Regions from separate parts of the Mesobacillus thioparans genome, predicted to be linked through region 2. Evidence: riboswitches for the same ligand, from Rfam matches in the RefSeq annotation. Region 2 holds a riboswitch; the other holds the start of a gene.

Region 1 (6,078 bases), on a different contig from region 2:
CATTTATCGTAAAGACTCCGCTGTGGCGGAGTCTTTTTATTTTTTTTTTGGACGAGCGTTGGTTATTTTGACAGGTTTCAAGAGGAAAGGCTCATAGTTGCCAAGAAAGCAGCGTTATTTTGACAGCTTTCATGATGAATATCTCCAATCTGTCAAAAGTCAGGTAGGGCTAAAAAAAGTTGTCATAAGCAGTAAAAACTTAAGATAAGTAGAAGTAATCTTTTAAATGGTTTATTAGGGTAATGTAGTTAAATTTTATAAAAATAACCATAGAATTAAGCCTTTCGGCACATCGGAAAACCTATTAAATAAGCATTTATCCCTATTTAGAATATACTGAATATTTTATATTATTTAGGAAATGGAAATATTCTAATAGGGAGTGAATGTATTGTTAAAAGTCCTTTCAACTTCGGCACTATCCCTTGCTTTAGCGGGCAGCGCAGTGTTTGCGGGTGTTAATGCAAATGATTACGCGGTTAAGCAGCAAAGTAAATATGAACTAAGCCTTGCTCACCATGTAGGTGCTGCTCCTGAGCTTGTTGATAGAGCGAAGGAATTAGGAATCGATATTTCAAAGGTTGATCCTGCAGAGAAAATCGCAAATAATGGTGCGAAATTCCAGCAGCCGGGCGACAATCATGTTGCATACAAGGAAGCAAATGGCGACATTCCGGTACTGGTCATTCTGGCAAAGTATAAGGATGGAGATGAACCGGTTGGCGACATGCCAGGGCAGGTTCCGCCACATTACTACGAAGACCTCATTTTCGGTAAAGAGTACAATCCGTATGAACTGGAGCAATTCAAAAAGTATGATGGCCCAGATGTTCCAAAAGACAGAACGATGCAGAATGCATATAAGGAATCAAGTTACGGAAAAACCAATCTGGTCCGCAAAGAAGATACCGACTTTGTATGGGTTGAGCTTCCTAAGGGAGCGTCTTACTACCTTGATCAGGAAGGAACATATGCTGAAGGCGGAGTGTACAAGCTTGGCAACGTAAACGGTGACGCCCATACTGGCGAATTCATCCGTGACCTGTTGAAAGCAGCAGATGATCAAGTCGATTTCTCAAAATATGCAGATGAAGATGGCGAAGTTCCAAACGTATTCGTGATCCATGAAGGTACTGGAGCTGAATACAGCCGTGACCCGGCACAGTTCTGGTCACACAAGTGGAGCTTGCTCAGCGCGCTTTACTATGGAAAATACTATGAAACTGGAAAGCCTGCAGATGTTTATGCTGGCATGAGCCAGTCAGAATGGATTGGAAAAACGGTTAAAGAAGATATGACTTATGATGGCGTAGTCGTGAACAACTACAACATCCAGCCAGGAATCGGCGGTAACGTAGCAGGTTTCGATGCAGCGACTAACACGTATAAAGAAGAAGCGAAAACAGGTCCATTCCCCGTGCAGACTGGCGTTTATGCCCATGAATTTGGACATGCTTTAGGATTGCCTGATTTCTATGACACTCTGTACTCATCAGAAGGTGTAGGAAACTACTCGATGATGGCAGGCGGTTCATGGATGCGCTATCCGGATAAAGCTGAGTACGGCGGAAACTCACCGACACACTTCGATCCATTCTCAAAGGTTTTCCTGGGATGGGCTAATCCAATCGAAGTAACACCTAAAAGTGGTGTAAAAGAAATCACTTTACCAGCTGTAAACAAAGCAACTGCTGACAACGGAATCGTCAAGATGGAAGTTCCGGGTTCGAATGGCACTGAATACTTCCTGTTTGAAAACATGCAGCAGGATGGCTTCAACAAAGGTATGGTCCGTCAGGGTAAAGATGCTCACGGTTTAGTTGCGTGGCATGTTGATGAAAATGTCATCAACCTCTACCAGACAGCCGGATTCCGTCCGAACAACGTTGAAAACTGGATGAACAAGCGCTTCCAGTACAACCAATCACAGACGGCAAGCAATGGCGATGTGGTAACTCACTACGGCCTATCTGTCCTGCAGGCAGACGGGAAATATGATCTTGAGAAGAACCTTAACCGCGGTGATGCTGGTGACTTCTTCAAGTCTGGCAGCAAGATCACTCCTGTTTCCGGGAATGTACACACAGGATCTTACTACTTCTGGAAAGGTTACGGTGCTACACCTGCTGATTCCGGTATCCATGTAACCGGCATCAAGGAAAATGCAGATGGCTCCATCACAGCGAAGTTCTTCTATAACTTTGATTCAAGTGTAAAATAAGACTTAAAGAAACCTGAGCCAGGGTGAAGTCCCTGTTCAGGTTTTTTGATTAGATGGCACAAAAATATCGAGATGACCCGGGAGGACTTTTCCACTGAACGGCAGCGGTTCTCCTTCTTCTCCGTCGATATTCACCACATGCGCTTTGTCGGAGGTTACATTCAGATAGGATGAACGTATATATTCGACCTCTTTGCTTTCTTCCAATTCTCCTTTTAAAAGGGAAGGGATGAGTGTAGCGATTTTTGGGATGGATAGCTTTTTGATGATAAATGTATGGAATTCACCGTCATTTACGTCTGCTTCAGGAGCAAGTGCCTCAAATCCGCCAACGGAATTTGTCAGGGCTGTTAGCAAAAGGTAGGTTTCTCCTTCCCATTTCCCGCCTTCGTGTTCTACACTGATTTCAATCGCTTCACCATTCAGGAAGGACTTAGCTCCTTCCATAAAATAAGCCAGTGGACCGAGCCTGGTTTTTTGTTCGGCGCTCACATTATAAGAGGCTTCTGCAATCGCTCCAACGGCAAGAACATTAGCAAAATAAGACTCATTAACCTTGCCGATATCGACAGGACGAGGATTTTGTTCCTCCAAAATTGAAATTGCTTTATAAGGGTCCAACGGGATATTGAGCGCCCTGGCAAAATCATTGATTGTCCCGAGCGGAATGATCCCAAAAGCAGGCCGGTGTTCTTGTTCGGCTAGTCCGTTGATGGCTTCATTGATTGTTCCGTCGCCGCCCATAGCTATGACTGCATCATACATACCAACGCAGGCTTCGGTCGCAAATGCAGCGGCATCGCCCTCTTTTTCCGTTTTTCTGATCTCTATTTCCTCATATTTGCTTCGCAAGGTTTCTTCTATTTTTTCTGCATAATCATTCGCTTTTTCTTTTCCTGAAGAAGGATTCAATATAATCATCGCTTTCATCCGAAACCACCTCCAAACAGTTTTGATAACCCTATTATTTACCTTTAATTCCCCGACTATAAACCGCGTCCCAAGGGCGGACAGATTGGTTACTGACTTAACGGGAGTGTAAAACAAAGAAAAACAGCGATTCAGTGAGAAACTCATTGATATTTTGTCATTATTGGAAAAAAATGAATGGAATACGTCATTTTTGCCTTCCTTTTCATGTTTACAACCGAAATGCGGAGGAGTATGATTACAACAGTTTCATATTTCTGGAACCTAAAACAGAATGAGTTTCATATTTCTAAATCGCTAAATCCGGCAGGAGCGGGGGAACCAATTTTGTGGATACGTCCACTTGGGGTGAAGCCTTATTCTTAAGGCGGGGCTATTCTGAGCCCTAATCCGACAGCTAACTTCGCAAGCGTTGCAGAAGAGGAAGATGAAGCTTGTGTGACGATGATCCAAAAGTCCACAAGGCTGATATCTTTTAGCCTCTGGGGGCTTTTTTGTTTTGCATGATTATAGATGCTCCAATTATATCAGGAGCCAATCAAGCATTAGTCCCTGCAAGAAATATTAGACGCATAATTCCTCATACTAAGGAAAGAGGGAAGGGCCATGCGCAGTAAATTGTTATTCAGTCTGGACCCGCCAAAAGTGCTTGTCTTCGGGTTCGGCTTGATTATTCTGTTGGGGACATTGTTGCTTACCTTGCCATCCGCCACAGTTGATGGCAGAGGCCTCCCGTTATTGGATGCCTTGTTTACGGCAACATCCGCAACTTGTGTAACAGGCCTTGTTGTCGTCGACACAGGTGATACCTTCACCAAGTTTGGGGAAATGATCATCCTGTCGATGATCCAGATTGGCGGGCTTGGTTTCATGAGCTTTGCCACACTGCTTGCATTTATTTTAGGAAAAAGAATTTCGTTCAAAGAAAGGCTGATTATCCAGGAGTCATTGAATAACGAGACGGTCGAAGGGATTGTCAGGCTTGTCAAACGGATTTTCCTTTTTACAGCGGTAATCGAGATTGCAGGCGGAGTCATTCTATCGATGCGATTTTCACAGAATATGGCTGCAGGAAAAGCCATTTACTATGGGTTTTTTCACGCGATTTCGAACTTCAATAATGCCGGATTTGATATAATGGGTGGATACAAAGGGCTTACCGCATATACTTCAGACCCAATCGTCAATATCACGATGATCACTTTGATCAGCTTTGGCGGCATCGGCTTCATTGTCATGAACGAGCTGTATGAATATCGAAGGACTAGAAGGCTATCGCTGCATTCGAAAATCGTCCTCAGCGTATCCGGTATCCTTGTGTTCGCAGGCGCGCTGATGATTTTCATTCTTGAATACAAGAACCCATCGACCTTGAAGCCTATGTCGATGACTGGTAAAATGTTCGGGGCGCTATACCAGGCCGTAACACCAAGAACAGCAGGGTCCAACACCCTGAATATCCCGGACCTTAAACAGTCCACCTTATTTTTGATCATTTTCCTGATGTTCATAGGTGCATCGCCAGGTTCCACCGGCGGAGGCATCAAGACTACTACCTTCGCCATCCTGTTAGGCGCAGTCAAGTCGCAGATTCGCGGCCGCGAAGATGTCACCTTTTTTGGCAGACGAGTGGACTACAGCATTATTTCGAAAGCACTGACGGTTACGCTGATTGCGCTATTTTTAGTAGGTTCGATTACAATGGTTTTGACGATTACGGAACCAGGGAAAGACTTTTTGATGCTCTTTTTTGAGGCTGTATCGGCCTTTTCAACTGTCGGCCTATCGATGGGCTTGACGCCTGAACTGTCATCATATGGAAAAATCCTGATTCTTATAACGATGTTTGCGGGCCGGGTTGGTCCATTGACACTTGCGTTTGCAGTGGCAAGAAAAAGAAAAGAAACTCATTATCGGCATCCAGCTGGAAAAGTGATGATTGGGTAGGAGGATAATAATTATGGCAAAGCAATATGCAGTAATCGGGATGGGGCGCTTCGGATCAAGTGTTGCCACCACCCTTTATCATGAAGGACACGAAGTACTGGCGATTGATAAAAGTGAGCAGCATATCGAAGACTATAAAGAGTTTGTAACACATGCAGTAATCGGGGATTCGACTGATGAGCAGACATTGAGGGCTGTTGGCATCAGGAATTTTGAGACCGTCATTGTTGCCATAGGAGACGACATCCAGGCAAGTATCCTCACCGTCCTGATTTTAAAAGAGATGGGCGTATCGAATGTCGTGGCCAAAGCACTTAATAAACACCATGCACAGGTATTGTTCAAGGTTGGCGCGGACAAAGTCATCTTCCCTGAACGGGACATGGGTGAACGGGTTGCCCATCAGCTGATGGCATCCCCGAATGTCTTGAATTTCATCGAGCTTTCAGATGACTACAGCATCGAGGAAATCAAGCTGCCTATGAGCATGGCCGGCAAAAACCTGATCGAAATCAATCTGCGTGCCAAATACAATATCACCGTAATCGGCGTCAAGACCGCAAACAAAGTCGATATTTCACCAGACCCGGAGAAGACGCTGCGAGCAGAAGACATCCTGATTGTCCTCGGCGAAAATGGCGACTTGAACAAATTCACGAAAATAAAATAATGACAGGAAGCAGGCTGGGAGATGACAGCCTGCTTTTTTATTTGTTTATTATTTTGAAAATTGATAAAAGATAGACTTTCTCTTCTACCATTAACAAAAATAGGCTGTGGCCGATGAAATACATATAAATTTACTGGAAAAGGGAGCAGGGCATCAAGATGAAACGAATTATGTATGTGCTTTTTATCGCAGTTTTACTCGCAGGGGGACTTGCGGGCTGTGCCAACACAGAGTTGAAGGCAAAGGAAAGGGTGAAGATTGGCATCATGTTGTCTGACGTCGGACTTGGTGACCAATCGTTTAGTGATGC
Region 2 (6,078 bases):
TAATATTTTAGTAGAGGCCCAAGTTACGGAAGCACCATTTCTTATCACCTTATATTCATTTTACCAATAGTTTCATTTTCAGCATTTCAATTGCTGATTTTTGATATAAGAATGTTAGAAAAAGAAAAAATTGATTGAAAGTGAGTGGCTATGTCAACTAAGAATATGTATTTTCAAATAGTGATGAGTGAATTGAAATTTCTAGGAGTCTGTATGGTTCTATTTGTGGCACACCTGGCTTTTTGGCTAGATGAAAAGGGGATTGCGGAGCACATCTTCAACCTTCACCTCACGCCTTCAATGATTCCTTTGTACGTACTGGTGATGATTTATGCTCTGGCTTTATTAATTTTTACCGTTCATTTGTCTAAAAAGATAAAAGGTCTACAGGAATCGAATCTCAATCATTCACGAAAAGCGGTTATCATTATGGCATTGGTCCATTTACTGGCATTCAGCTGTAGTTCACTTTTCGTGTTTTCACAAGACTCAAATAGTATGACATCAGTGATTCCTGGTTTATTTAGTTTGTATTTTGCAATTATGTTTATCATTTCATTGATTTTATTATTTATACTTTTCAGGAGAAGGAATAAAGATAAACTTGAGTTTTAATTATTGATCATCAAGTTAGAGTTTTATATATTTTTTATGATTGGTGGTTGTGTAAAGTGAAGGATTGGCAAAATACACTGTTTTTATTTATTCTTGGTGTTATTTCCTTTATCACACAGGAAATCGTAACCTTTGCGATGTTAGGCATTATTTTGGTGGCATTAAATAATATTCATTCTACTTTGTTAGAAATCAGAGATTATCAGAAGGAACAGACTAACTGAGTAACGAGATCAAAGCAGTCATTCTAGTAAGAGTGCCGGTTCGGCAACCAGTCTAAAACGTCAAGTTCAATAAATATTTGACAAAAGAAAATGAAAGGCGTACCTTTATATATTATTTCCATAAAGACCTTTTTGCCGAATCTTTGAGCGGGGAAACCATTTCTGATAAACATTGTTTATCTTGGGGTGAATCTTAGCTTCTTAAAGCTAAGAAGGGATACTCTCAGTCCCTAATCCGACAGCTAACTCCGCAGGTCCATTAGAGAGAAGGGTTGATGAACGCCATTGGCCATTCTTAATTAAGAATGGTCTTTTTAAAGTTGAAGGGATGTGCAATTGACATGAAAAAGCAATACGCTGTTTTGGGCTTAGGCCGTTTTGGAGGTAGTCTTGTAAAAGAGTTCTATGAATTAGGTGCTGAGGTTTTAGCAATTGACATTGATCAAGATAAAGTCGATCAGTACGCACAGTATGTAACCCATGCCGTACAATTCAACGGTATTGATCAAGAAGGTCTTAAACAAGTTGGGATTAAAAATATCGATCATGTATTTGTTTCTTTCGGTGGAAATATTGAATCAAGCGTTTTGACATGCCTGATTTTAAAAGAAATGGGTGTACCAACGGTTTGGGCTAAAGCACATAATGATAATCACGCAAAAGTTCTTGAAAAAGTGGGTGCAGACCGGGTGATCCATCCTGAACGGGATATGGCCAAAAGGATCGCAAACCATATTGTCTCAGATAAGATCATTGATTATATTGAGTTGTCGGAAAAGTATAGCATGGTGGAGATTGTGGCTACGAAAAAAATACATAATAAGTCATTAGCTGACCTGGATATAAGGGCGAAATATGGATGCAACATCGTTGGCATTCTAAGGGGGCAAGAAATCATTGTTTCGCCACCTGCAGATGAAGTCATTTCAATGGGAGACGTTTTGATCGTGATGGGCCACAACTCGGATATAAACCGTTTCGAGAGAGAAGGGGTATAGGTGAAAAAAAGCGTTATTAACCTGAATCCTTCCCAGTTACTTGTTTTAGTCTTTGCTGTGTTTATAACCTTAGGAACCATTTTGTTGAAATTGCCTTTTGCAACGGAAGACTCCATTACCTGGCTGAATGCTTTGTTCACAGCTACCTCAGCCATGACGGTGACTGGTCTGGCTGTTGTTGATACCGAATCAACTTTTACTCTATTCGGTGAAATAGTGATTGTCTCCCTTATCCAATTGGGAGGATTGGGGATCATGTCTTTTGCAATCCTAATTTATATGGTATTAGGCAAGAAAATTGGCATTAAACAGCGAATTGTCGTGCAGCAGGCATTAAATCAAACATCCATCGGCGGGGTCATCCTGTTAGTCAGGAATTTGTTCATATTTTCCTTAACGATTGAAACAATTGCCATGTTCCTGCTGGCTATCCGCTGGGTGCCTCAATTTGGTTGGGCCAAAGGACTTTATTATAGTTTTTTTCATTCAATTTCAGCGTTTAACAATGCCGGTTTTGCATTATGGTCCGACAGTTTGATGGGATTCGTGGGTGATCCGATCATCAATATCGTGATTACTTTCCTGTTTATCATAGGGGGAATTGGATTTACGGTTTTAGCTGACATGTGGAGGAAAAAGAGTTTCGGTAAATTGAGCCTCCACTCCAAAATGATGATTATAGGTACATTCATTATTAACCTCGTGGCCATGTTTATTATTTTTGTCCTGGAATACCATAACCCCAATACACTTGGGGGTCTGAATTCACTTGGAGATAAATTATGGGCTTCCTATTTTCAAGCAGTAACACCGCGAACTGCTGGATTTAACTCCCTGGATATATCGGCTTTACAGGAAGATACAATTTTCTTGTTTTTAATTCTAATGTTCATAGGCGCAGGTAGTGCTTCTACTGGTGGAGGCATAAAACTAACAACGTTTTTGGTCATTTTATTTTCTGTCATTACTTTTCTGAAGGGTAAAGAAGAAACAGTTCTAGGAAAAAGGGCTATCAGCCTTACGATTGTTTTGCGCTCTTTGGCCATATCGACAATCGCCCTTTTTTTAATTTGTTTTGGGATTTTTATTTTAAATATTACAGAAGAGGCTCCATTCATCCAAGTCGTTTTTGAGGTTATTTCTGCTTTTGGAACCGTAGGATTGTCTATGGGAATAACAGGATCCCTTACTATGATAGGAAAAGCAGTGATTATTTTTGTTATGTTTGCAGGGAAGTTAGGCCCATTGACAATGGCTTTTTCACTTGCAAATGCAACTGAATCAAGAATTAAGTATCCAAGGGAAGATGTTCTTACGGGGTGAGGCAGCAATATAATCAAGACCTTTAAATGAACCATAAACAAAAATCGCTTAACAATGACGTTAAGCGATTTTTTATTTTTCAATATTATCAGCAGTGATTTTCAGACTTTTTATGGTCTCCTAGTCTTACGGATTGGTTGACCACAATCCAGCTGTTTTCACGAGCACTCTTGGATGCAGTTTCAACCCTGCTACTAGAAGGTCGGCTAAATCTTCTGGCTGCATGACATTTTCAGGGTTTCCGCTGATCAGGTTGCTTTCAACTGCGAGATCGGTTGCAACGGTACTTGGAGTCAAAGCCGTTACGCGGACGTTATGCTTCCTGACTTCAAGCATCAGAGATTCTGTCAATCCTAGGACTGCGAATTTCGAAGCTGAATAAGCACTAGTGACTGGTGCTCCTTTTTGGCCTGCTGTGGAAGAGATGTTCACAATGTCTCCGGATTTTCGTTCGATCATTTCAGGTAAAACCGCTCTTGTCAGGTTGTAAACACCCATCAGGTTGACGCGGACAATCTTTTCCCATTCTTCAGGGGATAAATCCATAAAACCGCCGAACTTTGCGATTCCTGCATTGTTGACCAAAATATCAATCGCACCAAGGTCTGATTGGATATGTTCCACGGCATGCTGAACTGCTTCAAGTTCAGAAACATCCGCAGATGCAGCGGAAATGTTCACATCATACTGCTCAAGCTCTTCAGTGAGTTTTTCAAGATTGGACATCGTCAGGCCAATCAATCCAAGATTGACTCCTTCTTTGGCAAGAGCAATCGCAACTGCACGTCCAATTCCTCTGCCTGCTCCAGTAACGATAGCTGTTTTTCCTTTTAGTGAGATCATGATTTCATTCCTCCTCAAAATTTTTCTCGATTAATAAACAAGCAGTTTTCATTATGATTCAAGATTGCATACAAGCCAAACAATTTGTTTGCAACAAGGTCCTATTTCTCTATGATAAGGTCTGCTAAAACTTTATATTCAATGTATCAAAATGAAAAAATTACACGAAATTCAAATAAGATTGCCCCAAGTGTAAAGGGGATCAGCACATAAAAAGAAGCAAAGGGAAATTACCCTTTGCCTTTAGTGTTATTTAAACAGTTTCTGTCCGTCCTCGATCGTGAATTCTTTCTTATCCTTTGTTCTTACCACAATTTTATATGGATCTTGCTTTACAAGTGGCCATATCTCATCAGACTTGATAAATTCCTCGGCCATTGTGTAAAGGTCGGTAGCATGGTCGGCTGCTCCTTCGTCCGTGCTCTTCAATTTCATTGTGATGAAAATGGTCATTAAACCATCGCTGCTCTTATATCCAACGCCTGATACTTTATATTTTTTATACGTCATAAATTCATGGCCAATTCCTGAGACCGCGTTACTCCACCGTGCATATTGTTCTCGTTTGGCCAAGTTGAATTTTCTGATCTTGACCTCGATATGGTTTTTGCCATTAGCGGCGAGGGAATCTTTCACAGCCTTTTGTATTTCATCCACTTTTTCCTGCTTCTCTATGCTCGGGATCTCCAACTCAACCGAATCCGAGCTGAAACCGATGCTATGTTTAAAATCAAATGGCTTCAGCGCAGCCTGGACGATTTCGAAAACTTCTTCACTTTCCTTATCCATTTCAGCTTGCTCTTGTTTCCATTTTTCAGATGGTTCGTGGTATTGTCTTACTTTTATAATATAGTCTTCGACCTTGGTTCCTTTGAATTCGTCACCCTGGACAATCGAAAGGCCGATTTTTTTCACACCTGCTTCCATTTCTTTTACCTGCTTTTCAGAAGCAGCCAATTGCACAGTGATTCCTTCGTTTTTGCCACCAACATACTGGTTCACTTGCTTAACAGGATATCCTTCTTTCTTCAAGGCTTGAGTCAACCGCTCTGTCAGGTCTTGGTGGGGATTAGCAAACATTACGCTTAACGGCGGTATTTTCGAGACCATCTTCGCCATCGTCGGAGAAACAAATCCTGAGCCGACAAATAACAGGAAGCCTGCTGCGATTGCGGCTGTAGTTACACCAGCCTTTTTCCAGAAAGTCCACTGCTTTTTAAGGGCTTTATTGAACCCTTCAAGCTCACGTCCAACACGATCGATCCTTGCATCTTCAAACTCTCCTACAGCGAATCGTCCAGGCAAATTTGTTGCGAATTTTTCTAGCGAAACAGGGGTCTGCAATTCATCCTTATCAAATCCCATATGACTTCTCCTCCAATTGAAAGTGTCGATCCTTCTTCATGAGCTCGCCAAGCTTTTTCCTGCCCCGGGCCAACCTGGTTTTAACGGTATTGTTGTTTTCATTGAGAATCAGGCTGATTTCTTTTACAGACAAGTTCTCGTAATAAAACAGCAGCAGGGGAATTCGCTGCTCTTCTTTTAAGTCAGTGATTAGTTGGAGCATTTCTTGTCTCGTTTCCTTTTCAACAGCCTTTTCCTGAGCAGACTCGGTTTTCATTCTGGTGATTGCTTCAGGATTCCCCTCGATATCCGTAAACTGATTCCTTTTTTGCTTCCGATAAACATCAATCGATCGGGTATAGACTAGGCGGTAAAACCAGGCTTTAAAATGGCGGATCTCCACATCCCTCATAATGCTGAGATAACAATCCTCCAGGGCAATCTGGACAGCATCCTCTGCCAGCTCCCGCGAACCCAGGATAAGATAAGCCGTCCTGTAGGCAGAGGAAAGAAGATTTTCCACCAAGTGGCTGAACGCGTCCCCATCTCCCGCCCGGATTTGATTTAGTAATTTCTGTTCCTCATTCAACTGGGCAACCTCCATTTGTTAATTTCACTAGTATGTCGTTTGTGGGTGCTATTATGGTTTCATTTTTCGTAAAAAAATTTATGTCGAATTGGGCACATCTTAAGTATGTAAGTATTTAACCTGTATTAACTTTACCAATAAT

The links. Region 2 has a riboswitch for cyclic di-AMP ahead of ACNAZ4_RS06450 (potassium channel family protein). Riboswitches for the same ligand answer to the same signal wherever they lie in the genome.
Region 1: it holds a riboswitch for cyclic di-AMP, as region 2 does, so the genes downstream of both, ACNAZ4_RS11335 (TrkH family potassium uptake protein) here and ACNAZ4_RS06450 (potassium channel family protein) in region 2, are expected to answer to the same signal.

The regions. Positions count from the first base shown of each region.
Region 1 covers NZ_CBCSFH010000006.1:13,377-19,454, reverse strand. Annotated here, with positions in the region: gene ACNAZ4_RS11345 (M6 family metalloprotease domain-containing protein) at 392-2,221, shown strand; gene ACNAZ4_RS11340 (diacylglycerol/lipid kinase family protein) at 2,258-3,151, opposite strand; cyclic di-AMP (ydaO/yuaA leader) riboswitch at 3,437-3,579, shown strand; gene ACNAZ4_RS11335 (TrkH family potassium uptake protein) at 3,758-5,098, shown strand; gene ACNAZ4_RS11330 (potassium channel family protein) at 5,112-5,768, shown strand; gene ACNAZ4_RS11325 (BMP family lipoprotein) at 5,927-6,078, shown strand, end outside.
Region 2 covers NZ_CBCSFH010000002.1:390,462-396,539, reverse strand. Annotated here, with positions in the region: gene ACNAZ4_RS06460 (hypothetical protein) at 214-615, shown strand; gene ACNAZ4_RS06455 (hypothetical protein) at 672-839, shown strand; cyclic di-AMP (ydaO/yuaA leader) riboswitch at 955-1,111, shown strand; gene ACNAZ4_RS06450 (potassium channel family protein) at 1,181-1,837, shown strand; gene ACNAZ4_RS06445 (TrkH family potassium uptake protein) at 1,838-3,160, shown strand; gene ACNAZ4_RS06440 (3-ketoacyl-ACP reductase) at 3,287-4,003, opposite strand; gene ACNAZ4_RS06435 (DUF4179 domain-containing protein) at 4,253-5,368, opposite strand; gene ACNAZ4_RS06430 (RNA polymerase sigma factor) at 5,358-5,936, opposite strand.